4 regions of the Bacillus sp. GW823-FHT06A10 genome follow, and region 2 is predicted to be linked to each of the others. Evidence: riboswitches for the same ligand, from Rfam matches in the RefSeq annotation. Region 2 holds a riboswitch; each other region holds the start of a gene.

Region 1 (8,147 bases), on a different contig from region 2:
TGATCGTAAACCATCCGAAAACGAGTACAGTTGCAATTGCAAAGCCGCTCGCGAAAAAGTTTTTTTCACGAAGTGTTCTAAGCGTAGCAAATACAGCTAACAGAGTGACAAGTGTAAAAATAATAACAAGGCCCATGCAATATCCTCCTCTGTCTACCCATTTCTTATTATGAGTTTTTGGAATATTTACTCTTTTATATTGTACATGTTTTAAAAATGATTGTCGAGATAGCATCCTTTCTTTTCCTAAGAGAAAGAAATGTTGTATCATTAAAAGTAAGTTTAATAACTGGAGGAGATTTTCATATGAAATGGATACAAATGCCGTTAGGCCCATTACAAACAAATGCTTATATTTTAATGAACGATCAAAAAGAGTGCATTATCTTTGACCCTGGGCACGAAGGTGAAAAGCTCGTTACATATTTACAAGAAGAACAATTAAAACCATTGGCTGTTTTATTAACGCATGCTCACTTTGATCATATCGGTGCTGTTGATGCGGTAAGAGACGCTTTTCATATTCCTGTATACGTACATAAAGAAGAAGCAGATTGGTTAGGAGATGCAACTGTAAACGGCTCTCAAATTTTTATGATGAACCGCAGTATTACAGCAAAACCAGCGGATCATATTATTGATGCAGAAGGTACATTAACAATTGGATCATTTAATTTTGAAATTTTTGAGACGCCAGGACATTCTCCAGGAAGTATTTCTTATTATAGTAAAGAGGCAAATGCTGTATTCTCAGGAGATGTATTGTTCCAAATGAGCATTGGAAGAACAGATTTGCCTGGTGGAAGTTTTGCTGAATTAATTGGAAGTATTGAAGAGAAATTATTTGTATTACCAGATGAGACAGCGGTGTTATGTGGACATGGTCCAGAAACAAGCATTGGTTTTGAAAAAGAAAATAATCCGTTTTTACAATAAGGAGTCATTATGGGAATGGAGCTCATTTTAAGAGAATGGATGGGGAAAGAAAAGGATTATTCAATTTCATATAGTACGTATATGAACCTTGTATTGTATACAGAAGGTCATGGATATTATATGAAAGAACGTGAAAAGATTGGAAGACAAGGGGATTTTTTTACAAGTAGCAATGTATCCTCTGTTTTTGCAAAAACTTTTGCTAAACTTTTTATTCGTCTTGTTGAAAATGGTGAAGTTGCTTCGAATATTTGTGAGGTTGGTGGGGGAACTGGAAAGTTTGCCTATGATGTTTTACAAGAATGGAAGCAATTATCTCCAAAAACCTTTATTGATTTAAACTATTCAATGATTGAAGTGAGCCCTTTTCATAGGAAATTACAGCAGGAGCAACTTGGCTCATTTTCTAATGTATCGTACTATACCTCCTATAGTGAAATAGGAGATTCTTTCGAGGGAATTCTCTTTTCGAATGAGTTGTTTGATGCATTTCCTGTTGAAATAATTGAGAAAAGAAATGGTATGTTGTATGAAGTACGTATTACATATACAGAGGAAGGAAACCTTTCAGAAGTATGTAGGCCGTTAGATAAAAGAATTGGTCGATATTTATTGAAATATAATATTCATATTGCTGAAGGGCAACGTTTTGAAGTACCAATTGTGATGGAGGAGTATATAAAAGAAATCGCGAAATGGTTTCAAAAAGGTATATGTATTACAGTTGATTACGGATACACAAAAGAAGAATGGATGCATCCAGCACATCGTGAAGGAAGTTTGCGAGGTTATTATCAGCATAAGCTAATACGTAACCCACTAGCGCATCCAGGTGAAATGGATCTTACTACTCATATTCATTGGGACGAGCTAAAGGAGATGTTTAGTATGCAAGGAATGAGTGCGGTATGGCATAAGAAACAATCTGAGTTCTTGTTAGCTGCAGGGATATTAGAACAGCTTACGAGCCATCAAGATATGAATCCTTTTTCTGAAACGCAAAAACAAAATCGAGCAGTTCGTTCTATGATTTTGAATGGAGGAGTAGGGAGTGCGTTTGATGTTGTTATACATACAAAAGATATGCAACATTTACATTTGGAGCGGTATGTAACAATATAAAAAACAAGACACAGTATATACTGTGTCTTGTTTTTTAATACGACTTATGTAGTATTATATATTTCCTCTCATGATATATATTTATATTAAAGATATGAGATAAAAAATATAGAATACGTTCTTTTTCTTCGATTATTAGTCCCTAACCTAATAATACGCGAACGAGTTGAATTATTGTTTCGTTCTCTACTTTGTAATAAATTTCTAATCCTTTTCTTTCACTAGAAACGATTTTAGCGCTTTTTAATTTTGCTAAATGCTGTGAAATTGTAGATTGTGGCATGTTTAAGCCAGTGTACATTGTAGAAACGTTGCTTGGACCGCGCTCAATTAATCCTTTTACGATACATAAACGAACAGGATGAGCCAGCACTTTTAATAATTCTGCATTACTTTCATATAGTTCTAATTCTTTTTGAAAGGTTTCTAACATGTTCTTTTCCACCTCCGTGTGAGCTATTATACCATACTATACATACCAAAAATTTAAAGAAAAGAAAATAGTTGTTGCAGAAAAAAAGTCCTAAAGTAAAGAAATTGTAAGAAAAGAGACCATGATGTAAATAAAATAGGTAAATTAGCACGTTTTTGTAAAATGACATTTTTGGGTGAAAATTTCGATGCGTTTTAAAAATTGAAAGATATAGATATATTTGTAACACAATTTTATCATGATTTTCTTATTCTTTCAAATGAATATACGAAATTTTTAAAATAATATGACAAAGGAATTATAATGATATATATAGAATATAAAACAGGTTAAAAGAAAAGAAGCTGAATGTAATTCGCTTCTTTATGGTGATAATGAAATATTTGATTACGGCTGATAAATCTTAGGATAATCAAGTCATTAGTCATTTATTCTAAAATTCATCTTTTAGCAACGTTAAAAATCTGTGATTCCATATGTTCTCGTAAAAATCAATTGTCTCTTTTGCGGACATAAAAGGATTATTCAACGTAGAGGTTGTTTTCTGTACCATAAAGTTTTCGTATCCCAGTCCGTGGGCAAACTTAATCGTAGCATCCATACAGTACTCTGTTTGGGCACCGCAAAATTCAATGCGATTTACAGATAATTGATCTAAAATTTCTTTTAAGTTTGTTTTATAAAATGAATTTGCATGTGTTTTTCTTACAAAAAAATCTTGTTCTTGAACATCAAGATCGGTATGAATAGCCCAAAGTTCTTTCTCGGGTACTAAATCATCATCACAATGTTGAACAAAAAGGATTGGTTTATTTGATTTTCTGTATGAAGAAATTCTTTTATTTACTTTTGTTAGTAAGTTCTGTAAATCAAATAAATGCTCTCCGCCATAACATACGCCATTTTGTAAATCGATAACGATTAAAATATCTGCACAAGTATCCATTATTTTTACCCCTTTTTTATTTCTTAATATATCAATTAATCCCTTATTTAGAAATAGATGATATACTTTTATTTTTTTATGGACTATAAGAAAAGAAGAAATTCAAATGAATATAACTAAAACGCAGAAAAAGAAGATATGAAAACCTAATCTCATATCTTCTTTTTCTCTATGCATTTACAGGTTCTTCTACATAAGAAAGGGCATTTTCAAAATCGGATATTAAATCGTTAACATTTTCAAGACCGACTGATAACCGAAGTAATGAATTAGAGATTCCTCTTTCATCACGAGCTTCTTGCGACAGTGCTGCATGTGACATTTTTGCTGGATAAGAAAGAATTGACTCTACAGCTCCTAAACTAACTGCAAAAACAGGTAATTTTACTTTTGATAAAAATTGGCGGAGTGCATCTTCTGACTGCAAAGTAAACGATAAGACCGCTCCAGCTGATGTTGCTTGAGATTGTTGAATATCAAATCCGAGATGTGTTTGTAATCCCGGATAATAGACATTTTGTACTTTAGCGTGCTCTTGTAAATAATGTGCGATTTTATTGGCATTTTTAGCTGAATGCTCGAGGCGTACGTGCAATGTTTTTAGACCGCGAAGTACGAGAGAACAATCTTGAGGTCCTAAAATAGCACCGAATGCATTTTGTAAAAATCCAAGCTTTTGAGCGAGTTCGGCATCTTTTACTACTGCTAATCCGGCAGTAACATCACTATGACCAGCAATAAATTTTGTAGCACTATGAAGAACGACATCAGCTCCAAGTTCAAGTGGTTTTTGGAATAGTGGTGTCAAAAATGTATTATCAACAAAAGTAAGAGCGCCAATAGATTTTGCGAGTTTAGAAACCTCGCGAATATCTGTCACTTTTAAAAGTGGGTTAGAAGGTGTTTCTACATAAAAGAGCTTTGTATTTGGTTTCATGTTTTGTTTTATTTCTTCTAAATTGGTCATATCAACAAATGTATGTGAAACACCGTAACGGGAGAGTACCTCAGTTATCACTCGGTAAGTGCCTCCGTATACATCTTCTGAAATGAGTACGTGATCACCTTGTGAAAGAAGGAGGAATGCAGTGGAAATCGCTGCAATGCCTGATGCAAAGGCGAATCCCTTTGTTCCACCTTCTAATAAAGCAATGATATCTTCAAGAGCTTCACGAGTTGGATTTCCTGACCTGCTATAGTCATATTTTCCGAACGTATCTACATCAAACTGGTGAAAAGTTGATGTGTTATAGATAGGAACGTTCACAGCTCCTGTTTGCGAGTCATGTTTATATTGGTTGTGTAGTAAGAGTGTATCTATAGAATAACTCATATTCTTACACCTTCTTTTACAAGTTTAATGGCTTGCTTTAAGTCTTGAATTAAATCGTTACTATTTTCAATGCCAACGGAGAATCGAAGAAGACGATTACATACACCGTTTGCTGTTCTAATTTCTTCAGGAATATCAGCATGTGTTTGCGTTGCTGGATAAGTCATTAAACTTTCTACACCACCAAGACTTTCGGCAAATGTAATTAAGGATAAAGATTGTAAGAATGGATTAATCCAAGCTTCATCTTTAAGGCGAAATGAAATCATGCCGCCTCTTCCAGGATAAAATACATCTGTCACCCCGTCTTCATCATTTAAATATGCAACAACTGCTTTCGCATTTTCTTCATGCTGTCTCATGCGAAGCGCTAACGTTTTCATACCGCGAATTAATAACCATGAGTCAAATGGGCTTAAAACTGCACCTGATGCATTATGATAATGAGCGATGTCTTCACAAAGTTCCTTTCCTTTTGCAATGACAAGTCCGCTTAGTACATCGTTATGTCCCCCTAAATATTTCGTTGCGCTGTGAAGTACAATGTCAGCACCTTCTGTTAATGGTTGCTGTATATAAGGTGTGTAGAATGTGTTGTCTACAATAAGAAGTAGTCCGTGCCTTTTCGCTACAGTTGCGACAGCAGCAATATCAGTAACTTGCATTAATGGATTAGTTGGAGTTTCTATGAAAATAGCCTTCGTTTCAGTTGTGATAGCTTGCTCAATTTGTTTAATAGACTGTGTATTTACGTATCTACATCGAACATTCCACTTTTTTTCATGTTCAGAAAATAATCGATACGTTCCACCGTATAAATCTTCAGATACAATAAGTTCGTCTCCAGAGCGGAATAGAGAAAGGACGAGGAGAACAGCCGCCATCCCTGAACTACAGGCATAACCTTGTTCGCCATATTCTAAGTCTGCGATTGCCTGTTCTAAAAGACCTCGAGTTGGATTGCCAGTTCGTGAATAGTCAAAGCCAGTAGATTTACCAATTCCTTCATGACGATAAGCGGTTGAGAAATAAACTGGTGGATTAACCGTTCCAGTTGTAGTTTCACTGCGATTGCCGATTTGTGCTAGTTTTGTTTCGATTGTTGACATGTGAAAATTCCTCCTTTTTAAATTGAAACATTAAGTGAATATAAAATAAAAAAAGCCTTCTAAGAAGAAGGCTTTCGGTTTGAATAGAGTCTTCTTCTCATCTGTCAAATCTTTCACAATTTGCTGGAATTAGCACCTTATTAACAAAATGTTAATGGTTGCTGAGGCGTCACAGGGCCAGTCCCTCTACCTCTCTAGATAAGAATGTTCGTATGAAATTTTTATTATGTTTTTAACTTTACAACAAAAGATAATTGAATTGCAACTTTATTTTGAAAAATTTTTATTTTTCCGCAAGTGTCATTGACTTTTACTTTTGTGCATGCTAAATTTATTAAAAAATTAACAAACATTGTTAAAAGGGGAACGCATTTCCTTTTAGCTACATAAATAAAATAATAAAGACAACTCTTATTGAGAGCGGTGGAGGGAAAGGCCCTGTGAAACCCGGCAACCTTCAAACGAAATGTTTGAAACGGTGCTAATACCTGCAAAACGAATGTTTTGCATAATAAGAGGAGGAACGATTATGTCCCCCTCTTCAAAGTGAAGAGGGGGTTTTTATATTGATAGAAATGAGGGAGATTCGTGAAATTACTAGATTTATTATCAAAAGGAATTGTAATAGGTGATGGTGCGGTTGGGACGTTATTGCATTCACATGGCTTGCAAAGTAGCTTTGAAGAATTGAATGTATCGGATCCAGACTTAATTATATCGATTCATAAACAATATGTAGCTGCTGGAGCAGATGTAATTCAAACGAATACGTATGGAGCAAATGAGGCGAAATTACGTATGTACGGCTTAGAAAATCAAGTTACAGAAATTAATAGAGCGGCAGTAAAACTGGCGAAAGCATCTGTTACAGATAAAAATGCAATTTTAGGAACAATTGGTGGTATGAAACATATCGGAGCCGTTACAACGACTGATATGGAAAGGGAGTTTATGCTACTTGAACAGGCAGGGGCTTTACTAGAAGAACAGGTTGATGGATTACTATTAGAAACTTTTTACGATGAATTTGAATTACTTCATGCTGTTAAAGTATTGCGTAAGCAAACGAACATTCCAATTGTTGCTCAATTAGCGTTACATGAAGCAGGTACGACTCAAAATGGAAATGATGTTAATGAAATATTAAAGCAAATTATAGATTACGGTGCAAATGTTGTTGGATTAAATTGTCAACTAGGGCCGCTTCATATGACGGAGGCTTTCAAAATGATATCGATTCCGCAAAATGGCTATTTATCAGCATACCCAAATGCAGGTCTCCCGAATTATGTGGAGGGACGTTACGTATATGAGGGAAGCCCAGCTTATTTTGAGGCGATGACGCCGAGATTTATTGAGCAAGGTATTCGGTTATTAGGTGGTTGTTGTGGTACGACTCCAGAACATATTCAAAGTATGAAGCACGCTGTTGCGAATGTTACACCTGTAATAGAAAAAGACACCATTCAAAGGCCGAAAGTTGTTCATACGCATGAGAAACGTTCGAAGGCTCACGTCACTCTAGCAGAGAAAGCGAAAAAACAAACGACAGTTGTAGTGGAATTAGATCCACCGAAAACGTTAGATACACAGCGGTTTTTTGAAGGAGCAAGAGCTTTAAAAAGAGCGGGAGCAGATGCTATTACTCTAGCAGATAATTCATTAGCATCGCCTCGTATTTCTAATATGGCAATGGGTGCGTTATTAACGAAGCATGATATCCCGGTATTGACACATTTAACGTGTAGGGATCATAACGTCATTGGACTACAATCTCATTTGTTAGGTTTATCGGCGTTAGGGATGGAAGAAGTGTTAGCTTTAACTGGTGATCCAGCGCGCGTTGGTGATTTTCCTGGTGCAACTTCTGTATACGATTTGTCCTCTATTGAGCTCATTAAAATGATTAAAGAAATGAACGATGGACGTTCAATTTTAGGGAAATCAATTGGACCGGCGACAAGGTTTTCTGTAGGCGGCGCATTTAATCCTCACGTGAGGCACTTAAAAGCAGCGGTTAAGCGAATGGAACGAAAAATAGATGCTGGAGCGGAATATTTTTTAACTCAGCCAATTTACGATATCGCGTTAATTGAAGAAGTGTATGAAGCGACAAAGCATTTGGAACAATCTATTTTTATTGGAATTATGCCGTTAGTAAGTAAGCGGAATGCAGATTTTCTTCATTTTGAGGTACCGGGTATTACTCTTCCAGAAGAAATAAGAGAGAGAATGGATGGACACGAAACGAAAGAGGCGGCAATTGAG
Region 2 (8,147 bases):
TACTATAATAAGTGTATAAAGTTTAATCACATCCCAGTACTAACAAAAGAGGAGGAAATAATATGGAAATCGCAATGGCAGTTTTAAAATTTATAGGTGGAGCAATCCCATTAGTTCAAGAGCTTCTAAAAGCATTTATGTAAATTCACTATTTAGCAATTATTTATAAAAATTATCATTCGTATGAGTAAAGCCCCTTTAACAATATTAGGGGGCTTTTTAAATTTCTACATATTTAAGGTTACGTCACATCAATATCAAGTTAAAAGTAAATTTTAAGAATAAACCTATAGAGGATATTTTATAGTGAATCAAGATCCTTTTACAAAGTTGTAGGCATTAAACTCCTACGGCTTTTATTATACTTTATTGAAGTAAAAAGTCTCTTCAGATTATCTCTCCGTTTCAAAAAACTCAATCCACTCCCCATCAGGACCAGCGAAGAATATGTAACGTGTTCCATCTGGTAATGTTTCGATTTCTTCTCCTAGTAAAAAGGTTACTGCGTGTTTCTTTAGTCTCTCGATTTCATCTTCTAATGAATCTACCTTAAAGCAAATGTGATGTACTTTTCCTTCTGCTGGCAAGGAAGAATTGTAGCCTTCAATTAATTCGAGTATCGTTTCTTTCGATTCTTCCACACCTAAAAAAGCGAGTTTTAAGTCTGGATTCGGGTGCCCCATACGTTGAAGGAGCTGTAAGCCGACTACTTCTTCATAAAATGAGATAGATGCTTCTAAGTTTGCAACCATAAGTCCTACGTGTTCAATTCTTCTAACTGGCATGTAGATTCCTTCTTTCTGAAAATTATATACAATATATTATTGAAAATTAAGAAAATAAGCAAGATAAAAACCTTACAAATTTTAGCGTGTTGTATGGTATAGTGAGAAAGTATGTTTGGGGAGAAGGAAGGAGATTATACGATGAATACACCTACTCAAGCTCCTTCATTATCAGAAACGATGAAAGAGTGGCATTATGCATTAGCATATGAAATTAAACATTGGAAAACGATAGGTGGTAGTAAAATTTCTATCATGAACGGTCGTTTTTTATATACAGATTATGAGAATACAGTGTATGTATTTCAGCTTATTTCGGAAGTAAGCTTACCTGAAGGTTCACCAATTCGAATTGAGTTCGATGGTGAGGAAGCGACAGGAGAAGTATTATCTGTACATGGATTAGAAATAGAACTGAAATTAAATGATTATATACAAGGTGAAATAAGAGAAGCGGTTTTATACAGTGAACCGTGGCAACTTTTAGAGCAACTGCAAGAGCGATTGAAAGAAGCACGTAAAGATAAGCTAAAACGTAATCGTATAAAGCGTCTCGTTGATGGGACGAGCAGTCCGAAACATATTGAGAAGATGAAAAATCCGAAAAATGAACTGGCATATCGCGCATTTTACAATCCGACAACGTACGTATGGGGACCACCTGGAACAGGGAAGTCTTACAATTTATCACGTATTATTTCGGCTCATTATCAAAAAGGAAAATCGGTACTTGTGTTAGCTCATAGTAACGCGGCAGTAGACGTATTAATGAGTGAAGTAACGAAGCAAATTGAAAAGAAAAAGAAATGGACGCCTGGCGAAATTGTTCGTTACGGTTATAGTCAGCATGAACATATACGAAATCATGAAACGTTACTTGCATCGAAATTAGTTGAAACGACGAACGGATCATGGGGTGAGGAAAGACTCTACTTAGAAGAGACACGCCAAGATCTTCGTGAAAAAATCTTATCGTATAAAGCAACATCTGCTGATAAGAAGCGTATACAAGAGATTGAAAGTGAGCTTCGAAAGCAAAAGGCGAAAATTAAAGAAATAGAAAAAGAATATATTGAAAATGCGAAAGTAATTGGTGCAACTTTATCGAAATGTGCCATTGATTCACTTATTTATGAGCGTACATTCGATTTAGTTGTCGTAGATGAAGTGAGTATGGCGTTCGTTCCGCAAATCGCATTAGCTGCTTCACTTGGGAAACGTATCGTCGTTTGCGGTGACTTTTTACAGTTACCTCCAATTGCGATGGCGAACCATGAACTCGTTCGCAAATGGCTTGGGGAAGATATGTTTTACCATGCTGGGATTGTTGAGTCTGTTAATAAATCAGAAGCACACCCAAACCTATTTATGTTGCAGGAACAAAGACGTATGCATGCGGATATATCGAAGTTTACGAATTCGTTTATTTATAAAAATAGAGTATACGATCATCCGTCTGTTTCAGAGCGTAAAGAACTTGCGCAATTGCAGCCGTTCGCAAATGAAGCGAGTGTTTTATTTGATACGAGCCAAATGGGAGCTTTTTCGTTAAAAGATGCTGCTTCTGGTTCCCGTTTTAACATTATGTCTGGTTTAGTAGCGATGCAAATGATGTTAATCGGATTGTTAGACGGTGTTCAGTCGATTGGTGTTGTGACACCTTACAGGGCGCAGTCACGCTTTTTATCGACGTATATTAGAGAAATGTTGCAGAGAACGAAATATCAAAACATACCAGTTTTAGCGGCGACAGTTCATAAGTTTCAAGGTTCTGAAAGAGATATGATGATCTTTGATACGGTTGACAGTTATCCGCAAGAACGACCTGGCGTGTTATTCTTTGACCATAAAAATCATCGCCTCGTCAATGTAGCAGTGACAAGGGCGAGAGGGAAGTTCATTCAATTATCAGATTGCCATTATATGCGTAAAAATCTTTCTAGAAAACAAGCGTTATCACAATTAACAGCTCATATAGAACGTCACGGAGATGTGTATGATCGCACGACATCAAGACAATTGTGGGAACGGAAAATTTCGAAACGTTTACGCTGGTTTATGGAAATGAATCTTGAAGAGCCGAAAGGGCTATTAAAAGATATTTTAGCCGCAAAACGAAAAATTATTATTTCACTGCCAAGTACGAAACAAGTAGATAAACGAGTATGGCAAGCGTTAATGCGTACAAATGCACAAATAACAGTTTATAGTGATGGACCAGTTCCGCTGAAAAATGTAAAGTTACAAAGACAAAATAAAGCATTCCCATTCTTAGTAATTGATGATGAAATCTTCTGGGCAGGCGCACCGCTTACATCTCAAATGATATTTGAAGGTAGTACGGAATTTCCGTACGTATGTGCAAGACTGCAAGCACCTGAGACAATTGGTGTATTAAAAGGATTTTTAGATATTCGGTAAATTCGGATAGGAATTCCTTGACTTTTACTTGGAATGAACTTAGAATAAAAAATAATTTAATATAATTTTATGAAAATTCTTATCACGAGAGGTGGAGGGACTGGCCCTATGATACCTCGGCAGCGGATTCGTTATGAATACTGTGCCAATTCCAGCAAGGTAACTTGAAAGATAAGAAAGAAGCTCATTTTGACTGTATATACAGAAGCCTCTTTCTATCTTTTAGAAAGAGGCTTTTTTACGTGAAAATAAAAGGAGGAAGAACAATGGGAGCGACAGGAGTAACGTCACAAAGAAAAACAATTGAAGAGAGTATCGAAAGAAATAAGGAAAAGTACATAGAAACAAGTCATGATATTCATGCGAATCCAGAGATTGGTAACCAAGAGTTTTACGCATCTAGGACGTTAAGTTTATTGCTAGGCAGTGCAGGATTTCAGTTGCAGCACAATATAGCTGGACATGAAACGGGGTTTATTGCGCGAAAAAGTTCTGGAAAACAAGGACCGGCAATTGCATTTTTAGCGGAGTACGACGCTTTACCAGGACTCGGTCATGCGTGTGGTCACAATTTAATTGGCACAATTAGCGTTGCAGCAGCAATTGCATTATCAGAAACACTTGAAGAAATTGGCGGGGAAGTTGTCGTGTTTGGTACACCAGCAGAAGAAGGTGGGCCAAATGGTAGCGCGAAATCAAGTTATGTAAAGGCAGGTTTATTTAAAGACATTGATGCGGCGCTTATGATTCATCCGAGCGGAAAAACAGCGACAACGAGTCCTTCACTAGCAGTCGATCCACTTGATTTTCATTTTTACGGAAAAACAGCTCACGCTGCAGCTTCACCAGAAGAAGGGATTAATGCATTAGATGCGGTTATTCAGCTCTATAACGGTATAAACGCACTTCGCCAACAACTTCCGTCAGACGTGAGAATTCATGGCGTCATTACAGAAGGCGGAAAAGCACCTAACATTATTCCTGACTATGCCGCGGCTAGGTTCTTCATCCGTGCAGCAACGCGAAAGAGATGCGCGGAAGTAACAGAAAAAGTAAGAAACATTGCTGAGGGAGCAGCGTTAGCAACAGGTGCAAAAGTAAAAATCCATCAATTCCAAAATGAAATCGATGAATTACTCGTAACAAAAACATATAACGATATCGTAGCGGAAGAACTAGAACTATTAGGTGAAGATGTAAATCGTAAAGAAAGAGTAGGGATTGGTTCAACCGACGCAGGAAACGTCAGCCAAGTTGTGCCGACAATTCATCCGTACATTAAAATTGGTCCAGATGACTTAATTGCGCATACGAATGAATTTAGAGAAGCAGCACGTTCAGAACTAGGAGATAAAGCATTAATTACATCGGCAAAAGCATTAGCGAATACAGCGTATCGATTAATTACAGAAGAAGGGTTGTTAGAGAAGGTGAAGGAGGAGTTTAGGGAGGCACAGAGGAATCAGGGGTAAGGGGATTAAGGCGCTCTTTTCGAAGAGCAATCTAATTAATAAGTAGAGATATAAAAAGAACATTGAAAAATCAATGTTCTTTTTTGTTTGCTAGTCATTGATTTTGTTGGTTTTTCTCAAGAAAGAGAAAATTTTACTGTTAGTGAGGATAATACGTATCCCTTTATTAGAATGACAATTTCTCCTCGAACTCACTCTTTAAAACAATTAAAGGAGATGATAATCCGAATTGCATTAACGAGTCTAAAAATGCAGCGAGGGAATCCATCGAATCGCTCATGACCTTCATCATATAATTAAATTCCCCGCTAATTCGATATAAATCAGTTACTTCAGGAGCGGCATTACAATATTGGATGAAATCAGAGCATTGGCTCGTTTTAAACATGATGAATGCTTGAATGCTTTTATTAATTTTGGAAGGCTCAAATTTCGTTCGGTAAGCCGCTATAACTCCCTGATCTTCAAGTTTATTCATACGCTCCTTTACAGCAGGTTGCGTCATGGATATAATCCGTCCTATTTCTGAAACAGAAATTCTCGCATTTTCATATAACAGGTTCATAATTTTATGATCGATTTCATCCAATTTTACAGCGTTTTGCATTGTGTAGCCTCCTTATTATGTTTTCTAAAGTGAATCACAAATTATAACTATAATATCATAAGTGAACGAACTAAATTACCTATAAATCTGTATTTAAAATGTTTGGTTTTTGCATGAAAATATAAGTGTAGGATTTATCAAAAGGGAATTTAGGAAGGTTGGAAATATATGAAGAATCTTGATGGGAAAGTAGCGTTAGTAACAGGGGCGAGTCGAGGAATTGGTCGTGCGATTGCGATGAGATTGGCAAACGACGGTGCATTAGTTGCGATTCACTACGGCCGAAATAAGGCAGCTGCAGATGAAACAATTAGTGAGATTGAATCTAATGGAGGAAAAGCGTTTTTAATTGAAGCAGAACTCAATTCAATGGATGGTGTCAAACAGTTAGTAGAACAATTGAAGAATGAATTACAAATAAGAGTTGGTACATCAGAGATTGATATTTTAGTAAACAATGCAGGGATAGGTACACAAGGGACGATTGAAAATACGACAGAAGAAATTTTTGATGAAATTATGGCCGTAAATATTAAGGCGCCATTCTTTTTAATTCAGCAAACATTACCGTTACTACGAGTAGAAGGGCGCGTTATTAACATTTCATCAGCGGAAGTAAGACTTGGTTTTACAGGGTCCATTGCATACGGTTTAAGTAAAGGTGCACTAAATACGATGACACTTCCTCTAGCTAAACATCTTGGAGAAAGAGGTATAACAGTGAATACAATTATGCCTGGATATACGAAGACAGATATAAATGCGAAATTGCTAGATGATCCGGAAATACGAAATTTTGCTACGAATTCATCTGTGTTCGAACGAATAGGGCAAGTTGAAGATATTGCAGATGCAGTAGCATTCCTTGCTTCTGCTGATAGCCGCTGGATAACAGGGCAGATTTTAGATGTTTCTGGAGGGTTTTGTTTATAGGGGCACTGCTCCATACCCATCAAGCTAATCAAGTAAATTACTAGATATGAAACGATCCTTGTTTCATATCTGGTAATTTATAGAAAGATAGGCATGCTAAAGAAGTCTATTAAAACGTGATTTTTTGGCTAGGCAACTTGAATAAGGGGGCATTTCTTTTTCTTAAGTTGATGGGTATGTATGGTGACCTCTATTAGACGATAGTGAATTAACAATTTCGGGGTTCAGTTCAACTTTATTCAAAATAAGATTTTTTTTGCAGTAAAATCAATGTTAGTGGAACTTTTTTAAACAAACTTTTTTCTAAATTAACATAAATACTTGTAATATTTAAATTAGTACTATATAGTTCTAGTTATGACAAAGGTAAAATTAATGAATCAAAAACGTGTGATTGAAGTAGCTGCAACATTATTTTTAGAAAAAGGGTTTGCTTATACAAGTATGGATGAATTAGTACGTGTAAGCAAAGTTTCAAAGTCTAATGTGTATTATCACTTTTCTAATAAGGAAGTATTATTAGAAGCGGTCGTTGATTATTGGATTGAAATGTATCAATCTGCAATTGATGACGTACTTTCTCAGAACCAATTTTTAGTTGAAGATCGTATCCAACTGTTTTTAAAGCAATTATCACAAGGAGTTCAGTCGAGAGAGTATAAGGGGAGCTGTCCATTTATTACTCTTTATATTCAAAGTCCTAAACAGGCCACGCAAATAAAAGAAAAAATAGGTCTTTTTTTTACAGGATTACAAAAGAAAGTTTCTCTATTACTTAAACAAGGGGTAGAGAATGGAGAATTTAGAAATACGATTCATATTGATGAGGTTGCATCACTTTTTATTACAAATCTTGAAGGAGCGTTATTTATTTCAGAAACATTGAAGGATGCAACTGTAATCACGAAAACAGCAGATCATTTTTTAAAATTGCTTCGATAAAAGAAGCATTTTTTTTAAATCAAATTAGTACTGATTAGTACTAAAAGGGGGATTTTATATGAGAACAGTATTTTTAACTGGTGGAACAGGCTTTATTGGACAGCAATTAGTGAAAGAATTAGCCAAAGAGGATGTTAAAATTCTTCTTTTAGTAAGGTCGAAAAGTAAAGCAATACGCCTTTTTCAAGAAAGAGGAAACTTAAAAAAGGAAGTTATGCACTTTATTGAAGGTGATTTGACGAAAATAGATTTAGGTCTAAGTGCTGAAGATAAGGAGAGGGTATTGAAAACGGATGTGATTATTCACGCAGGAGGCCCCATGGATATTCAAGCGACAAGTAAAGAGGCAGCTTCCGTATTTTTACATGGTGCCAAACATATTAGTGACTTAGCTAAAAGTATTCATCAATTGAAGGGCTTGCAACAATTTATTCATGTTGTAGGTTATATGAGTCCCTTTAATGATAAAAATAGCAAGATTGCAATTGATGTGTTTCAAGAAGGAAATAATTATTTGAAAATAAAAAATCCATATGAGAGAACAAAATTTTTAGCAGATCTTTATATCCGTCAGCAGGCATCAGCAGTAGGTTATCCGCTTTCTGTAATTAATCCGCCAACTGTAGTCGGTAGTAGTAAAACAGGGAGTACAGAGCAGATAGCAGGATTAGGTTTGCTTGTGATGAGTATGCGAAGAGGGCTCATGCCAATGATTCCTGGAGGTAAGGGATATAGGTTACCACTTATTTCAAACGATGAGCTTGCGAAGTTTATTGTGCAGGTTTTCAGATTAGAGCAACCGACTATTCAAACATATACACTTGTTGAAGACAAACAGCACGATCAGAACATTGCTGAGTTATTAAGTATTATGTCAGAAAGTATGAATATGAGGGCACCAAAAATCTCTGTCCCAATGCCACTTATGAAAGCAATTATGAATAGTGGAGTAAGTAAAATAACAAAAATTCCTTCTGATGGACTGAA
Region 3 (8,147 bases), 1.7 Mb from region 2:
AGGCGGTTACAGCTTATAAAGTACTAGTGCCAAATAGCAAATTATATCCTTGGATTGGTCGTATGGGAGTTGTTACTTGTTTTAGTGTACTATCTTTTTATAGTGTTGTAGGTGGATGGATTTTACTTTATTTATATTATAGTGTGACAGGAAGTTTCTGGAATGGAGTAGCTGATTATGGACAATTGTTCGGTGAAACGATTTCAAATCCGTTAAGTGCGATTGGAGCGCAATTTATCTTTATGCTTTGTACGATTTTTGTTGTAAGTAAAGGTGTAGAGAAAGGTATAGAAAAGGCAAGTAAGTACATGATGCCGCTATTATTTATTTTATTTATTGCGATTATTGTTCGTGCGTTAACACTCGATGGTGCTTTTGCTGGAGTAGAGTTCTTCTTAAAACCAGATTTTTCAAAGCTTACAGCAGATACAATTTTATATGCGATGGGACAATCTTTCTTCTCGCTAACTGTAGGTGCCTCGGTAATGGTAACGTATAGTTCGTATTTAAAGAAAGAGGAACATTTAGCGAAATCGGCAACATCTATTGTAAGTTTAACTGTTTTTGTTACAGTACTTGCAGGATTAGCAATTTTCCCAGCGATTTTCGCATTAGGAGTTAAACCGACTGAAGGACCGGGATTACTGTTTATCGTCCTTCCAGCAGTATTTGCAAAAATACCATTTGGTCAATTTTTCTTTATTATGTTTTTAATTTTATTCTTCTTTGCGACTTTAACATCAGCAATTTCAATGCTTGAAATTGTAGTAGCATCTGTTGCGAAAGGTAATGAGAAGAAGCGTCCGTCAGCATCATTATTAATTGGTATTCTTATTTTTGCAGTCGGTATTCCATCAGCGTTATCATTTGGGATTATGAGTGACGTGAAAATATTTGGGAAAACATTCTTTGATTTAGTCGACTTTTCGGTAAGTAACGTATTGCTGCCGTTAGGAGTACTAGCTATTTCATTATTTGTACCAAATAAAATGAGTAAAGAGTTGTTGATGAAAGAATTAGAAGTGACGGAAACGAAGGGGAAAACGTTATTTAACATTTGGTTCTTCTTACTTCGTTATGTCATTCCGATAACTGTAATAATTGTATTTTTAAATGTGATAGGTGTATTTAAAATGTTTGCATAAAAAAAGGCGGGGATCTCCCGTCTTTTTTTATGTTGTTGAATGTAATAGACGATTATACGCTTTATAGGCTGTGGTGACTGCGAGGAATGAACCAATTAAAAATAAAACTGATCCGCCAAATGTAAATATCCGGCCGATAAATGTCGCTCTAGCTTCTTCTATTTTTTGTTGTAATTGCGTATTCATATTGATCACCTCGTAAACTATAGGCATTTAGTTATAGTCTATGTAGAATGCCTATATTGTGTGAAGTGTAAATAAAAAACCTCGGTAGGTACCGAGGTTTTTTATAATCCGATATAAGGAGATGGGTCGACTGCGTTTGTCTTGCCGACATTCCATTCTCCAAGATGAAGTTCGAAGTGTAAATGTTGTCCGTATGATTGGCCCGTGTTCCCCATAAATCCAAGCTGATCGCCTTGTTTTACAGTTTGTCCATTCGATACAGAACGGCTATTCATATGAGCATATACTGTCGTATATGTTTTTCCGTTTATACGGTGAGATAAATACACTACGTTTCCGTAACTAGATGATAATTCTGAGCGAATAACAACGCCATCTGCAGCAGCGATAATTGGAACCGTTCCCGAAGCGGCGATGTCAATTCCTTTATGGTTATCTAAAGAACGTACACCAAATCCGGAAGTTTTTGATCCAGCTGCTGGTTTGATAAAGCCACCGATGTTTGTATCATGTGGTGTTGGAGCTGCTTGAGTTGCTTGAGCAGATTTAGTAGCTTGTTGTTTGCGAGCCTCTTCTGCCTGGCGAGCTTCTTCCGCTTTACGAGCTTCTTCGGCCCGTTTTTCTTCTTCAATTGCTTTTTGCACAGCTTGACGTTGATTTTCTAAAATGCCTTTGGATTCTTCTAATCCTTCAATCTCTGAATCTACTTTTGCTACTTTCGTATGTAGATCGTTAATAAGAGTCTGTTGCTGCTGTTGGTTATTTTGTAATTCTTGTTGTTTTTGTTCTAGTTTTTGCTCAGATTCTTTCAGTTGTTGTTCTTTTTTCTCAACAGCTTCTTTTTCTGTAGTTACAGCATTTTGATCAGATGTTTGTTTTTTTACAATATCTGTATCGTTGTTTAATATTAAACTTACGGAGTACATATTATCAACAAGATCAGCAATGTTTGTAGAGTTTGTTAATACTTCTGTAATGATATTTGTACGCGGTTTTTCTTGCATAGATTGTAATCGTTGTTTAATAACTTCCTGACGTGTATCTATGTTTGTTTGTAATTGTTCTATATGTTTCTTTTTGTCAGTAATTACTTGTTGTGTTTTGCTAATTTCTTTTTTTGTATCGTTTAATTCAGCCTCGTTTTTATTAATAGAAGTAGTTAATTCATCGATTTTTTTCTGTAATTCTTGAATTTCTTTTTCTATTTGTTCTTTCTCGACTGATTTATTTTGTAAGTCACTTTGTTTGCCTTCTAATTCAGATTGAATGTTAGATAATTTATCTTGATTTGTTTCAGCGTATACGGGTGAAAGTAACGGGGAAGCAAAAATCGTTCCTGCTGCTAAAACACTAAACGCTGCAAATTTCTTTTTCATAGTTGTCTGACTCCTTTCCCTATGAATGTTATATATCATAAGAAGAAGAGTGTCTATCGTTGTAATCATAATGTAAAGAAAACTTTATAAAATTGCTAAGTTTTGTCGGAATTTATCATTTTTCAACTTTAATTGTCATAGTACTTACATTTTATTTATGGCTGTAATAAAGGTATATTTTGGGATTTATCTGTAAAATACAGGAGGAAAGTAATAGTTTTTATGGGGTGAAATAGTACTTAGAAAGCTAATAAAACACTAGTAAGGAATCGTTCTCATGTGAGGTTTTCTAACATGGGTTTATTTTTTGTCAAGAAAATTATTTGCATTCGGGGAAAGTTATTTTGTTGTCAGATTTTAAATTTTGATTTATGATTTTTAACAGGGACAAAATGTAGTGAATTGTCGAATAATATGTAATACTCTTAATTTCTTAGTTTTATAGAGATAGAATGAGAGATAGAGTGACACATCGAAGAGGGGGTTACAACAAATATGAAAAGAATAGGACTTGCATGGCAAATATTAATAGGGCTTGCGCTTGGTATTGCGGTTGGGGCGATTTTCTTTGATAATCCAGCTGTTGTGAAGTACTTACAACCAATTGGTGATATTTTCATCCGATTAATTAAAATGATCGTTGTACCGATTGTTGTAGCAAGTATTGTTGTTGGGGTTGCTGGTGTTGGCGATGTTAAAAAACTAGGTCGACTAGGCGGAAAAACAATTCTTTACTTTGAAATTATTACAACAATTGCAATTATTGTTGGTCTATTAATAGCGAATATTTTCCAACCAGGAAAAGGCGTAAATATGGAGCAGTTAACAAAGACAGATATTTCGAAATATACACATACGACAGAGCAAGTACAAAGTCATTCATTTGCAGATACGTTTGTAAATATTGTTCCAACGAACATTATGAAGTCATTGGCTGACGGAGATATGCTTGCTATTATCTTCTTCTCTGTACTATTTGGTTTAGGTGTAGCAGCAATTGGTGAGAGAGGAAGACCAGTTCTTCAATTTTTCCAAGGTGTAGCTGATGCAATGTTTTATGTAACAAACCAAGTTATGAAATTTGCACCATTTGGTGTGTTTGCACTAATTGGTGTTACAGTTTCTACATTTGGTCTTGCTTCATTAATTCCATTAGGGAAATTACTAATTGTCGTATATGGAGCAATGATCTTCTTCGTCGTAGTTGTCTTAGGACTTACAGCGAAAATATTTGGAATTAACATTTTCCAATTCTTTAAGATTTTAAAAGACGAGCTGATCTTAGCGTATTCTACAGCAAGCTCAGAAACAGTTTTACCAAAAATCATGGAGAAAATGGAGAAATTCGGTTGTCCGAAAGCAATTACATCTTTCGTTATTCCGACAGGTTATTCATTTAACTTAGATGGATCAACTTTATATCAAGCAATTGCAGCTATTTTCTTGGCGCAAATGTACGGTATTGATTTATCTATTACACAACAAATTACATTATTACTTGTATTAATGGTTACATCAAAAGGTATCGCAGGTGTACCGGGCGTATCATTCGTTGTATTATTAGCGACACTTGGTACAGTAGGTATTCCACCTGAAGGTTTAGCGTTCATTGCTGGTATTGACCGTATTTTAGATATGGCTCGTACAGCAGTTAACGTTGTAGGAAACTCTTTAGCAGCTGTAGTTATGTCTAAGTGGGAAGGTCAATATGACGCTGAAAAAGGACAAGCTTATTTAAAAGAGATTTCTGAAAAGGGTCAAGCTGCTTGATTATAATATGAACAAGCTCTCACATAATATGTGGGAGCTTTTCTGTATATAGAAGAGGAGTATACATAATGAAACGTAAATATGGTGACGGTTCTTCGTGGAAAAGACTAATAGAAAAGAGTTATAGGCTTAAGCAAGTGGAAGAGGGAATGCTCGGAATACTGGATATAAAAAAGGTGAGAGAGCCTAGTTGTAAAGAATATGATGGTAAAGAAATTTGTATTGCAAGTGATGGGTATATGTGGGTTCAATATTTCATTAATGGAAAGAACTTTGCGATTACAGCTATGTTAGATGATAGGCACAATTTAGTGCAATATTATATTGATGTGACGAAAGAATATGAAATAGACGATCGTGGTTTACCGTATTTTGATGATTTATATTTAGATGTAGTATTATTACCTAGCGGTAAGGTGTATGTATTAGATGAAGAGGAGCTAGAGGATGCTTATAAAAGTGGCGATGTCACGAAGGAAGAGTATGAGTTAGCTTGGTACACTACGAAATGGATATTAGAAGCAATAAAAAATAGTGAATTTTATTGGATTTCAATATTGGAAGAAGAAATCGAAAAGTTAAAATGATTATTGTATTCAAATTTTTGTATAATTACCAAAAAAATCTATACAAAAAATAATTGACTTTTGTTTTGTAAGCGAGTAAAGTTAGGGAAGAAATTATTATTAAAAAATAAATATGAAACCTTCTTATAAAGAGAGGCGGAGGGACTGGCCCTACGATGCCTCGGCAGCGGACTCGATTTCAGAGTGCTGTGCCAAATCCAGCAAGCATGTGCTTGAAAGATGAGAAGAGCGTTTCTTATAGATGTATAAGACCTCTTCTCATCGGAAGAGGTCTTTTGTTATTCATTAGAAAAAGGTTGAAACTAGGGAGAGATGGTACTTTGAAAGAAACGAGAGGAAATGGTTTAGCTTTATTACCACTTGGGATATTTTTGGCGCTATTCATTGGTTCTGGAATTATTACAGGTGATTTCTATAAATTGCCGATACTTGTAGCAATTTCAATTGCTGTAGGAATCGCTTTAGTGATGAATCGTAAAGAAAGTTTTAATGTGAAAGTCGAGCGGTTCGCTAAAGGTGCAGGAAATCCGGATATTATGATTATGGTATTAATTTTTGTGCTTGCAGGTGCATTTTCTGAAACGGCTAAAGGAATGGGCGGAGTAGACTCAACTGTTAATTTAGCGTTAACTATTTTACCGCCAGGATTTATCGTAGCTGGAATCTTTGTTATTGGTGCATTTATTTCATTAGCAATGGGAACTTCAATGGGAACAATTGCAGCATTAGCGCCGATTGCTGTAGGTATTAGTGGTCAAACTGATATCTCAATTGCGCTTGCAATGGCTACTGTTGTTGGGGGAGCGATGTTTGGTGATAATTTATCATTTATTTCAGATACAACAATCGCAGCTGTTCGTTCACAAGGAACAGAAATGAAAGATAAGTTTAAAACGAATTTTTTAATTGTGTTACCAGCGGCTATTATTACAATTGTACTATTAGTAATAGTTACTTCAGGAAGTGACACGCAAATTAAAGCACATAGCTTTGATTGGATAAAGATTTTACCGTACGCAGGAGTACTTATTACAGCGCTACTTGGCTGGAATGTACTTATTGTATTAACTGGTGGAACTGTATTATCTGGTTTTATCGGTCTTATAGATGGAAGTTACACGTTAGAAAGTTTCTTTAAAAGTGTAACGACTGGAATGGGCGGTATGATGGAGTTAGTATTACTTGCTATATTAATTGGCGGTATGGTTGAATTAATCCAATATAATGGTGGTATTCAATATTTAATGAATGTATTAACACGTAATATTCGTTCGAAAAAAGGTGCGGAATTTGGTATTGCTGGTTTAGTAAGTATGACGAATATGTGTACAGCGAATAATACGATTTCGATTATCTTTACAGGCCCGCTTGCAAAAAATATTGCAGATCAATATGAAATAGACCCTCGTAAATCAGCGAGTGTATTAGATCTTTTCTCATGTTGTGTACAAGGATTAATTCCGTACGGTGCCCAAATGTTAACGGCAGCAGGATTTGCAGCGTTATCTCCGGTTGAATTGTTGCCATATGCATTTTATCCAATCTTAGTTGGAGTATGTGGGATTGTTTCTATTTTAATTGGATTTCCAAGATTTTCGAAAGTAGCTGAGAAAAAAGAGTATCATAAAACAGCTTAATTTAATATGAATGTTAGTAATTAAAAAAACGTGCAGAGAATAAACTCTGCACGTTTTTTTGCGTAAAGGGCTGAATATGACTCGGTCTTAAGTCTGAGTTAAAAACGGTTCTTAAGCTCGTTATGGAAAGATGAAAAAATAGTTAAGATAAGAGTATCAAATCGAAGGGAGGCAAGCACAAGATGAAACAATTTCTAGCGTTTATCGCAGCCGGTATTTTGGCTTTAATTGCTCTTGGTAGTCTTGCTGGTATTGTAGGATTCGCAATCGGAGCAGGAGTTGTATATTGGAGCTATAAATCATTTGTGCGAGCTAAGTCATTTTTTGGAAAGTTAGCTTGGGGTATTGTTGGTTTAATCGGTTTATCCATTGCGCTTTCTCATTCACCAGCATTAATCGGTATCGCTGCTTTAGTGGTTTTATACTACGGATACCGTGAGTGGAAAAAAGAAAAAGATGTAGTTGTTGAATCTGCTCCAGAAAGTTCTAAACCATATAGCAACTTTGAAGATGAGTGGAACAAATTAATGAAAAACTAAAACAATAAATCAAATTATAAATAAAGTAGAAGAGAGGAAGATTTATAATGAAACAATCTTTATTCGGACGTGTACGCGATGCAATTTTAGCTGATTTTCATAACGTGTTAGATGAGAAGGAAAGAAAAAATCCAATTGCGATGTTAAACCAATATTTACGTGATAGTGAGCGTGAAATAACAAAAATTGAGAAGTTAATTGAACGTCATAAAACATTAAAATCTAACTTTGCTCGTGAGCTTGAGCAAGCACGTTATTTCGTTAACAAAAGATCAAAGCAAGCTATCATTGCTCAAGAAGCAGGCGAATTACAATTGCACGAACGTGCGTTAGAAGAGGTAGCTTATTATGAAGGGCAAGTAACTCGATTAGAAGAAATGTATGCAGGTGTTGTAGAGCAAATTGATGAGTTAGAGCGTCGTCTTTCTGAAATGAAAAATAAATTAAAAGAAATGCACGCAAAGCGTATGGAACTAATGGCACGTGAAAATATGGCACATGCAAATCGTCGTATGAATACTGCGATGCATAAAATGGATGAAAATAATCCGTTCTTACGATTTGAAGAAATTGAAGATCACATTCGTGACTTAGAAACTCGTATGAATGAAGAGCATGAGCGTGACACATTTGATATGAAAATTGCAAAACTTGAGCGTGAAATGAAAGAAAAGAATGATGTATCGTTAACAAAAGAGTTAACAAAATAATAGTAGTATATTATAAAACAGGCTTATGATATAGTGATAGGAGAAAAGGTGTTGGAAAGCAATGCCTTTTCTTCTATGTATATGTGACAAGAAGGGGGGAGCTGAAATGAAGAAACATTTTTCAAAGACACAATTAATGGGGATGCTCCTCATCATATTTGGATTCGGTCTTTTTCTTGATATGATACTTGGACATT
Region 4 (8,147 bases), 130 kb from region 2:
AGGTCAAGACGGTAAAACACCAGATGGGAAAAATCAAGGTGACCAAGACGGTAAAACGCCAGATGGGAAAAACCAAGGTGATCAAGACGGTGAAAAACCAGATGGGAAAAACCAAGGTGATCAAGACGGTGAAAAACCAGATGGGAAAAACCAAGGTGACCAAGACGGTAAAACGCCAGATGAGAAAAACCAAGGTGATCAAGACGGTAAAACGCCAGATGGGAAAAAACCAGAACAACCACAGCAAGAGAACATTCAAGTTCCAAGTGCACAATTAAATGAAGCCATTTCTAAAACATCAGACAAGATGTTACAAGATGGAATTGAAAGTGATTGGGTAGCTGTAGCGCTTTCTCGTTCTGGAAAGAATGTGCCAATTGAGGCAAAATTAAATTATGTTAAGTCAGTAACTGAAAAAGTAGAAAAGCGCATTAATCGTTTTTCAGCGACAGATTTAGCTAGAACAATTATTATGATGAATGCAATGAGTGCAGACCCTAAAAATGTAGGTGGACATAATTTAGTTCAAAAATTGTATGAGTCAGATAAAGTGAATTCTGTTACAGGTTATGCATTTGCTTTACTTGCATTTGATACGAAGAAGTATGAGATTCCAGTTGAATCAAAATGGAACAGAGTTGCTCTAGTGGAAGCACTGTTAAATAATCAGCATACAGACGGTGGATGGACTTATAATAGTTCAGGTAGTAAAGATAGTGCTAGTAGCGTTGATGTAACAGGTATGGTTTTATCAGCATTAGCTCCTTATCAAGAGCGATCAGATGTGAAACCAGCTATACAAAAAGCTGTTGCGTATTTATATAACGAACAGCTGCAAAATGGCGGTTTTTCAGCTGATGGACAAGAAAATTCAAATAGTACTGCGCAAGCAATTATTGGATTATCACTTGTTAAAGATGTAGATCAAAATGGTCTTTATAAGGCAATGCAAAACCTATTATCATATCAACTGTCAAATGGTGAATTTAAATGGTTACCAAGTGATCAAAATGGTAACGGAATGGCTACAGAACAGGCTCTTTTAGCATTACTTCAATTTAAAGAAATGGGAAAATCTATTTATGATTGGTCTAATGTAGACGCTGGTGATGTAATTAAGCCAAAACCGATTGAAGAGCCAGAAAAGGTCGTTGAACCAGAAAATAATGTAGTAGAAAAAGAAGTTACTGAAGAACCGAAAGAACAAAACCAAGTACAACAAGAAACAAAAGATGAAAATCTAAAAGTAGTTGTAGATAACGAACCGGTTAAGAATAAAAAAATCGGAAACGGTAACAGTCTACCAAAAACAGGAGCATCTTCTCATAGTGCAGCAACAGAAGTAGGTATGGGTGTATTATGTATTGCTTCTGCATATGTATTATGGAGACGTAAAGCAGCTTAACAAAAAATTAGGAGCAATTATTTGCTCCTAATTTTCGTATGAAAGGTGAGAGATAGGATGAGTAAGGTGAAATGGTTCATTTCTTTACTGCTTTCGCTCGGGCTACTTGCCGGATGTGAAGAGGCAGCTGTAAAGCCTGAGAAGAAGGTAGAACCGAAGCAAGAAGAGGTAGCGAAACAAGAAGAACAAAAAGATGAAGCGAAGCCGGAAGAAAAAACAGAAGAAAAGCAAGCTGAATCAGAGCAAAAGCAGCAAGAAGAGCAGAAAGAGAAACAAGAACAAAAAGTAGAAGAGAAGCCGAAAGAGGAAAAGCCGCAGGCACAACCAGAGGTAAAGAAAGAAGAGAAACAACAGGAACAACCGAAAGAACAGCCGGCTGTAAATAAGCAACCAGAGCAGCAACAAGCACAAGAAGAGAAACAACAACCGAAAGCACCAGAAGTAAAAGAAGAAGCAAAGGTTGTGAATCAGCCGAAAGAAACACCGAAGCAGGAGCAAAAGAAAAAGTCAGAAGAGAACAATAGTGTACCAGCTCCACCAACACCGGTACCACCACCAAACCCAGTGCCACCACCAGTACCACCAGTACCTAAAGCAAAACAAGTAACAATCTCGGTAAAAGGAAATAACGGATATATAATGGGTGCGAAAAAGATGGATGTACAAGATGGCGATACTGTGTATAAAGTATTACAACGTACAGGATTAGATGTTGATGCAAGCGGATCTAGAGATAGTATTTATGTAAAAGGTATTAATGATTTATATGAAAAAGATATTTCGGATACTAGTGGTTGGAAATATCGTGTGAACGGTGCTTTTCCAAACCATAGTGCTGGTGTAGCTACGGTAAAACCAGGAGATACAATTGAGTGGGTATACGTATTACAATAAGAAAGGCATTCGGTAAAGGGCTATGAAAATAAGTTTTTCTTCTTTACATCCTTTTGTGAATTTTTTCTATTATATCGGGGTGATGATACTATGTATGATGTGTCTTCATCCTCTTTTTTTAATTGGAGCAATAGTATTAATTATTATGTTAAATGTGATGCAAGGAAATAGCGAAAAGATAAGAAAGATGCTACCGAGCACAATTGTTTTCTTTTTTATGGTAATTTTATTTAATTCGTTATTAACGCATAGAGGTCGAACTACGTTGTTTTGGTTAGGTGATAGCCGTATTAAGCTTGAGACGATTATGTTTGGAATAGTAATGGGGTTATTACTAGTTGCAGTTATGTTTACGTTTGCGTCATACAATGATATTATTTCCAGTCATAAATTTTTATATTTGTTTTCAAGAATTTCACCGAAAGTTGCATTGTTAACGATGATTACAGTGAGATTTGTTCCTTTGTTTATAAGGCGATTAAAGAAAATCACACTCGTTCAAAAGACGAAAGGTGTGCAGGTAGATTCAGGTTCGATAATTGAACGCGTCAAAAATGGTATGCAATTGCTGCAAGTATTATTAATTTGTTCATTGGAAGATGCATTGCAAACGGCAGATTCTATGCAAGCTCGTGGATTTGGTGTAACGAAACGTACGACATATATTCGCTATAGAATGGAAAAACGAGATTGGTATACGCTCAGTTATTTAAGTATTCTATTTATAATTGCTATCATATGTAGTACGTATGGCGGAGGAAAGTTAATCATTTATCCGAAAGTCGAATCTATTTTATTTCAGCAATACGATGGGATGATGTTTATCGTATTTACGATGTTTATTAGTTTACCAATTATAATGGAAGGAAGGGAATGGTTATGGTGGCGCATGCAGAAATAAACAATTTATCATTTGTATATGCTGATGAAAACGAAAAAGCGTTACAGCATATTTCTCTTTCTGTTCAAAAAGGAGAGTTTATTGCACTTGCCGGCGGATCAGGATCCGGGAAGACGACTTTATTAAAACATTTTAAAAAAGAATTACTTCCAATTGGTAAGCGTACTGGGGATACATATTATGATGGTACTTTATTAGAAAATGTACCTGATTTGTTATCTGCTCAAGAAATTGGTATGGTATTTCAAAATCCAGAAAATCAACTCGTAATGGATACAGTTATTCAAGAATTAGCATTTTCTTTAGAAAATATTGGGTTACCATCACATATTATTCAAAAACGAATAGCAGAGCTTATTAGCTTTTTAGGATTTCAAGATTTATTGCATCAATCTGTTCACACGTTATCTGGTGGGCAAAAGCAACTTGTTAATTTAGCTGCGGTATTAGTTATGCAGCCGAAATTGCTATTATTAGATGAACCGACAGCGCAGTTAGATCCAATTGCTGCAAAAGAGTTTTTAGGATTATTAAAACGGATTAATGAAGAACTTGGAATTACGATTATTTTAAGTGAACATCGTTTAGATGAAGTTATCCCGCTTGCAACACGCGTTGTTTGTATGGATAATGGCTGTATTATGTATGATGGTAGTCCTAAAACTGTTATTACGAATATGTGGGGAGTAGAAACATTCCGTCCATTTATTCCGCAAATTCCAAGGCTATTTTTAGAGTGGAATGTGAGAGATATTCCGTTTACGGTGCGAGAGGCGCAAATGAAAATGAATAATTTTTCAGCGATATCATATGTAAATGAGCTAATAGCACAAAGTGAAAAGCAAGAGGTAATTTTAAGCGCAGAGCATATTTCGTTCCAGTACGAAAAAAATAGTCCGCTTATTTTACGTGATTTATCAGTTTCGATTGAAAAAGGAAAATGGGTAGCGCTCGTTGGAAAGAATGGGACAGGGAAGTCTACACTGTTAACGCTTTTAGCTGGTTTGCAAAAAGTGAGAAGAGGGAAAGTAAAGTGGAATGGGAAAGTGATACATAAAATTGATTCGAAAGAACGATTTAAAAGTATTGGGTATGTATCGCAGCATCCATATTATCATTTTACATTTGATACAGTGTGGGATGAGGTGTATGAACGTGCACGTGAATTATACGGAGAACAAGGAAAAGAAATAGCAGAAGATACGCTAAAACAGTTTTGGTTGTACTCGCTTAAAGAACGCCATCCGCACGATTGTAGCGGAGGAGAGCAACAATTACTTGCGTTATGTACGACATTATTATCAAAGCCAACTTTATTATTACTGGATGAACCGACAAAGGGGCTAGATCCGTGGAAGAAAGAAAGAGTAGGAGAGCTATTTAGGAAGCTACAAAAAGAAGGTACAACAATTGTAATGGCAACGCATGATATTGAGTTTGCAGCGAAATACGTGGATCAATGTATGATGTTATTTGATGGGACAGTCATTATGAATGATGCACCGAAAGAATTTTTTAGTGGTAACTTCTTTTATACAACATCTATTAATCGATTCATTCGAAAAGAATTGCCATATGCATTAACGTGGGAGGATGTGTACGAAGCGTGTCCAAACGATATGTTGCATTCATAATAGGTATTTTTGCAGTAATAATAGGCACATTACTCTTTACTACACTTATTATGGACGGTTATTACATGTTAAGTAGTTTGTTTTTATTAGTTGTTATTATGTTACCTTTCTATATCCGTTTTGAAAGGAAGTCGTTTGTTTCACGTGAAATTGTTCTCGTTGCTGTATTAGCGGCAATTGCAGCAGTTAGCCGCGTACCATTTTCTATTTTACCGAGTGTACAACCAACTTCTTTTGTTATTATCGTTTCTGCAATTGTGTTTGGAAGTGAAGCGGGTTTTATGATCGGTGCAACAGCAGCGATTGTGTCTAACATCTTTTTAGGGCAAGGTCCGTGGACGCCGTGGCAAATGTTTTCATGGGGTATGATTGGTTTTATAGCTGGATTATTGCGTAATACATTTTTAATGAAAAAGCTATGGGGGAGACTTCTTTACGGAGTAATTGTTGGTTTTTTATTTGGTTGGATTATGAATTTCTGGGGCCTTCTCGGTTTTATACGAGAAGCAACGTGGGAAACTGTCATTTCGTATTACATCGCAAGTTTTTACTTTGATTTAAGTCATGCGATTTCGAATGTTATTTTCTTACTACTATTTAGTACGTCTTGGATTACGATTCTCACAAGATTTAAAAAGAAATACGGTATATTAGATAAGCATAACATAGCATAGAAAAGCATACTCATATAAGGTAGGGTCGCGACTTACATATTCGTTTGCCTCTTTCATGCTTCTTACATATTGTAAGGAGCATTTTTTATTGTCAAAAAATAGTCCAATATATATCCGTTACTATATAAAATTATTTGTATAATAATAGGTGAGAACTATTTTCAAAAGGGAGGTGTATAGTTAATGAAGTTAGTTATTCCGAAGCAACATGGTGCATGGGCGATGCTTGCTATACCATTTCTATTAAGTGTCATACTTGGAAAACCTACTATATATCACATTCCATTGTTTATAGCTTGGTTCTTTATCTATTTAGCTACGTATCCATTCCTTATGTACATAAAACAAAAACGAAAAAAAGAGTATTTACATGCTTCAATTGTATATTTTATTATTGCGTTCGTATTTGGGATGATTTCTCTATTATATGAATGGCGCATTCTTTTATTCGTAATAGTCATGATTCCACTATTTATAGTAAATATGCATTATGCTCGTCAAAAAAATGAAAGGGCACTATTAAATGATATTTGTGCGATCATTGTGTTTTGTGTTGGTGGGTTAATTAGTTATTATTTTTCAATGAAACAAATCGATCATACAGCATTATTCATTGCACTTATTTCATTCTTATACTTTTTAGGAAGTACGTTTTATGTGAAAACGATGATACGTGAGAAAAATAATCCGAAGTATCGTTTTATATCTTGGGGTTATCATATTCTATTAACAATCATTGTATTTGCAATTAATCCGTGGTGCTCCCTTATTTTTATACCAAGTGTCATTCGAGCCATTATATTGTATGGCAAAAAAATTTCTATTATAAAAGTAGGGGTTTTAGAAATTGTGAATTCTGTATATTTTTTAATCATAACGGCAATAATTATGAAGTATGCCATTTGAAAAAACTTCCCACCTTATGATGGGAAGTTTTTTCAATCTTGTTCTAAAATGTGAACGGTGTAATCGCAGCGTTGAATAGCTTGTTCGATCGCATAAAGGGATTGCTCAATACGAGCGCGATTAAAATCTTTTTCAACAGTCTGTAGTGCTTCTTCTAAACAATGTTTTGCTTCTTGTAATGATTGAAAAGAATCTTGTACATATCCGCGAGCATTTTGATGCATTTCATAATCCTCCTTGCATATTCATATATGTATAGTATGAACAGTAAAGAAGAAAATATTATTTGTTATATTTGTTTGACAATTAAAATGAAATTACGTATAGTAAGAATTAAGTGAATATTTCTTATCCAGAGAGGTGGAGGGACTGGCCCGATGAAACCCAGCAACCGCGATGCAGGTGCTAATTCCAGCAGAACATATTTGTTCTGGGAGATAAGACGAAGATATATACGTAACTTCTTCTTATCGGAGAGGTTTTTTTGTTGCAAAAAAACCGATTACGAAAATTTATATTAAGAAGAAAGGGGTTGCGCATTGCTGTGACACTCGAAAAATACGTAAAACTGCGTAGTACAGTTTATGAATATATGATAGAGCAAGATAAGCCAATATCATTGTTAGATATTCAAGAACATATCGTTTCGCATCATGAAGGAAAATTCACGAAAAAGATGTTACATCAATTTTATTTATCAAGACTATTAGATGAACTGAAACTGGATGGGAAAATTACATTAGCTGATGAATATCTCTATACTGAAAAAGGGGTATTTTATAAGGCGAGAAAAGGGAGCTAAGCTCTCTTTTTTTTAAAATAACGGAGTATGTAGAGTAAAAGACTGCTTAAGCAGCCTGATACAGGGAATGGTGTTGAGTGTGTAGTGTCAAAAATTGAATGTGCCTGAAAGAGGCAATTCGTATCGGCTGCAAATGAAAAGAGACACCTTCGCCGAATAGGTGTCAGTCGTTTTGTCACGTAGACTTGCTACTTAACAGTAATTAGAATAACATGCAGGATTTTTGAAGTCAAAAGGGAATTAAAGGAAGGGGTACAATTATGTACGCTTACTTATTAAAAGATATAACGAAATGGATCCCAAAGTACATTGTAGATAAGGGATATGAATATTATGAAGATGGACATGTAGAAGATGTTGAAATACAAGATAAAAAAGTGTTTGCTTTCGTTACTGGAAATGCAGGGAATTATGAAGTAGTTATCGATCTCGAAGATTTTTCAAAAAGTAGTTGCGAATGTCCGTATGAAAATTATTGTAAACATATGGCGGCAGTTGTTTATGATATTCAAGGTGCTGGTGAGAGTGCAGTTAAAGAGAAACTGAAAGATTTAGAAAAAGAAGAGTTACTTACTGTATTAAATCGACTGTTGCAAAGTTCGAAAAACGTACAAATTGTAGAGAAGTTATTAAAGAAGGGATAACTTTAACGATAGAGGGAGTTGTTTTGTAGTGAACGTACTGATTATATACGCTCATCCTAATCCTTCAAGTTTTAACGGGGCAATTTTAGAGCATGTGCAAAAAGGGCTACAGGAAACAAATCATTCGGTTACGTTGCTTGATTTATACAAGGAACAATTTGATCCGGTACTTGTATTCAATGAAGAGAAGAAAAGACGTGATTTAATAAATGAAGAAGAGACAGCGCGGTATAGAAAATTAGTGGAAGAAGCAGATACACTTCTCTTTATATATCCGATATGGTGGT

What was found. Region 2 has a riboswitch for S-adenosylmethionine ahead of AC1Q8M_RS11975 (M20 family metallopeptidase). Riboswitches for the same ligand answer to the same signal wherever they lie in the genome.
Region 1: it holds a riboswitch for S-adenosylmethionine, as region 2 does, so the genes downstream of both, AC1Q8M_RS17795 (bifunctional homocysteine S-methyltransferase/methylenetetrahydrofolate reductase) here and AC1Q8M_RS11975 (M20 family metallopeptidase) in region 2, are expected to answer to the same signal.
Region 3: it holds a riboswitch for S-adenosylmethionine, as region 2 does, so the genes downstream of both, AC1Q8M_RS03485 (Na+/H+ antiporter NhaC family protein) here and AC1Q8M_RS11975 (M20 family metallopeptidase) in region 2, are expected to answer to the same signal.
Region 4: it holds a riboswitch for S-adenosylmethionine, as region 2 does, so the genes downstream of both, AC1Q8M_RS12660 (hypothetical protein) here and AC1Q8M_RS11975 (M20 family metallopeptidase) in region 2, are expected to answer to the same signal.

What each region holds. Positions count from the first base shown of each region.
Region 1 is NZ_JBXAHT010000002.1:575,871-584,017, forward strand. Features, by position in the region: gene AC1Q8M_RS17760 (DUF2759 domain-containing protein) at 1-136, opposite strand, end outside; gene AC1Q8M_RS17765 (MBL fold metallo-hydrolase) at 307-936, shown strand; gene AC1Q8M_RS17770 (class I SAM-dependent methyltransferase) at 946-2,058, shown strand; gene AC1Q8M_RS17775 (ArsR/SmtB family transcription factor) at 2,201-2,491, opposite strand; gene AC1Q8M_RS17780 (cysteine hydrolase family protein) at 2,925-3,437, opposite strand; gene metC (cystathionine beta-lyase) at 3,607-4,770, opposite strand; gene metI (cystathionine gamma-synthase/O-acetylhomoserine thiolyase) at 4,767-5,879, opposite strand; SAM riboswitch class I at 5,974-6,084, opposite strand; SAM riboswitch class I at 6,288-6,397, shown strand; gene AC1Q8M_RS17795 (bifunctional homocysteine S-methyltransferase/methylenetetrahydrofolate reductase) at 6,468-8,147, shown strand, end outside.
Region 2 is NZ_JBXAHT010000001.1:2,351,193-2,359,339, reverse strand. Features, by position in the region: partial or broken gene AC1Q8M_RS11990 (hypothetical protein) at 1-143, shown strand, start outside; gene AC1Q8M_RS11985 (VOC family protein) at 393-785, opposite strand; gene AC1Q8M_RS11980 (AAA domain-containing protein) at 897-3,206, shown strand; SAM riboswitch class I at 3,283-3,384, shown strand; gene AC1Q8M_RS11975 (M20 family metallopeptidase) at 3,473-4,678, shown strand; gene AC1Q8M_RS11970 (Lrp/AsnC family transcriptional regulator) at 4,845-5,285, opposite strand; gene AC1Q8M_RS11965 (SDR family oxidoreductase) at 5,454-6,218, shown strand; gene AC1Q8M_RS11960 (TetR/AcrR family transcriptional regulator) at 6,594-7,160, shown strand; gene AC1Q8M_RS11955 (alpha/beta fold hydrolase) at 7,219-8,147, shown strand, end outside.
Region 3 is NZ_JBXAHT010000001.1:657,511-665,657, forward strand. Features, by position in the region: gene AC1Q8M_RS03460 (sodium-dependent transporter) at 1-1,145, shown strand, start outside; gene AC1Q8M_RS03465 (hypothetical protein) at 1,173-1,331, opposite strand; gene AC1Q8M_RS03470 (murein hydrolase activator EnvC family protein) at 1,433-2,707, opposite strand; gene gltP (glutamate/aspartate:proton symporter GltP) at 3,203-4,477, shown strand; gene AC1Q8M_RS03480 (ribonuclease FAU-1 family protein) at 4,546-5,064, shown strand; SAM riboswitch class I at 5,185-5,290, shown strand; gene AC1Q8M_RS03485 (Na+/H+ antiporter NhaC family protein) at 5,385-6,701, shown strand; gene AC1Q8M_RS03490 (lmo0954 family membrane protein) at 6,884-7,240, shown strand; gene AC1Q8M_RS03495 (PspA/IM30 family protein) at 7,288-7,950, shown strand; gene liaF (cell wall-active antibiotics response protein LiaF) at 8,057-8,147, shown strand, end outside.
Region 4 is NZ_JBXAHT010000001.1:2,485,490-2,493,636, reverse strand. Features, by position in the region: gene AC1Q8M_RS12695 (DUF4430 domain-containing protein) at 1-1,405, shown strand, start outside; gene AC1Q8M_RS12690 (DUF4430 domain-containing protein) at 1,463-2,299, shown strand; gene AC1Q8M_RS12685 (energy-coupling factor transporter transmembrane component T) at 2,322-3,200, shown strand; gene AC1Q8M_RS12680 (ABC transporter ATP-binding protein) at 3,173-4,834, shown strand; gene AC1Q8M_RS12675 (ECF transporter S component) at 4,807-5,508, shown strand; gene AC1Q8M_RS12670 (YwiC-like family protein) at 5,692-6,414, shown strand; gene AC1Q8M_RS12665 (hypothetical protein) at 6,447-6,638, opposite strand; SAM riboswitch class I at 6,760-6,858, shown strand; gene AC1Q8M_RS12660 (hypothetical protein) at 6,899-7,216, shown strand; gene AC1Q8M_RS12655 (SWIM zinc finger family protein) at 7,477-7,860, shown strand; gene AC1Q8M_RS12650 (NAD(P)H-dependent oxidoreductase) at 7,889-8,147, shown strand, end outside.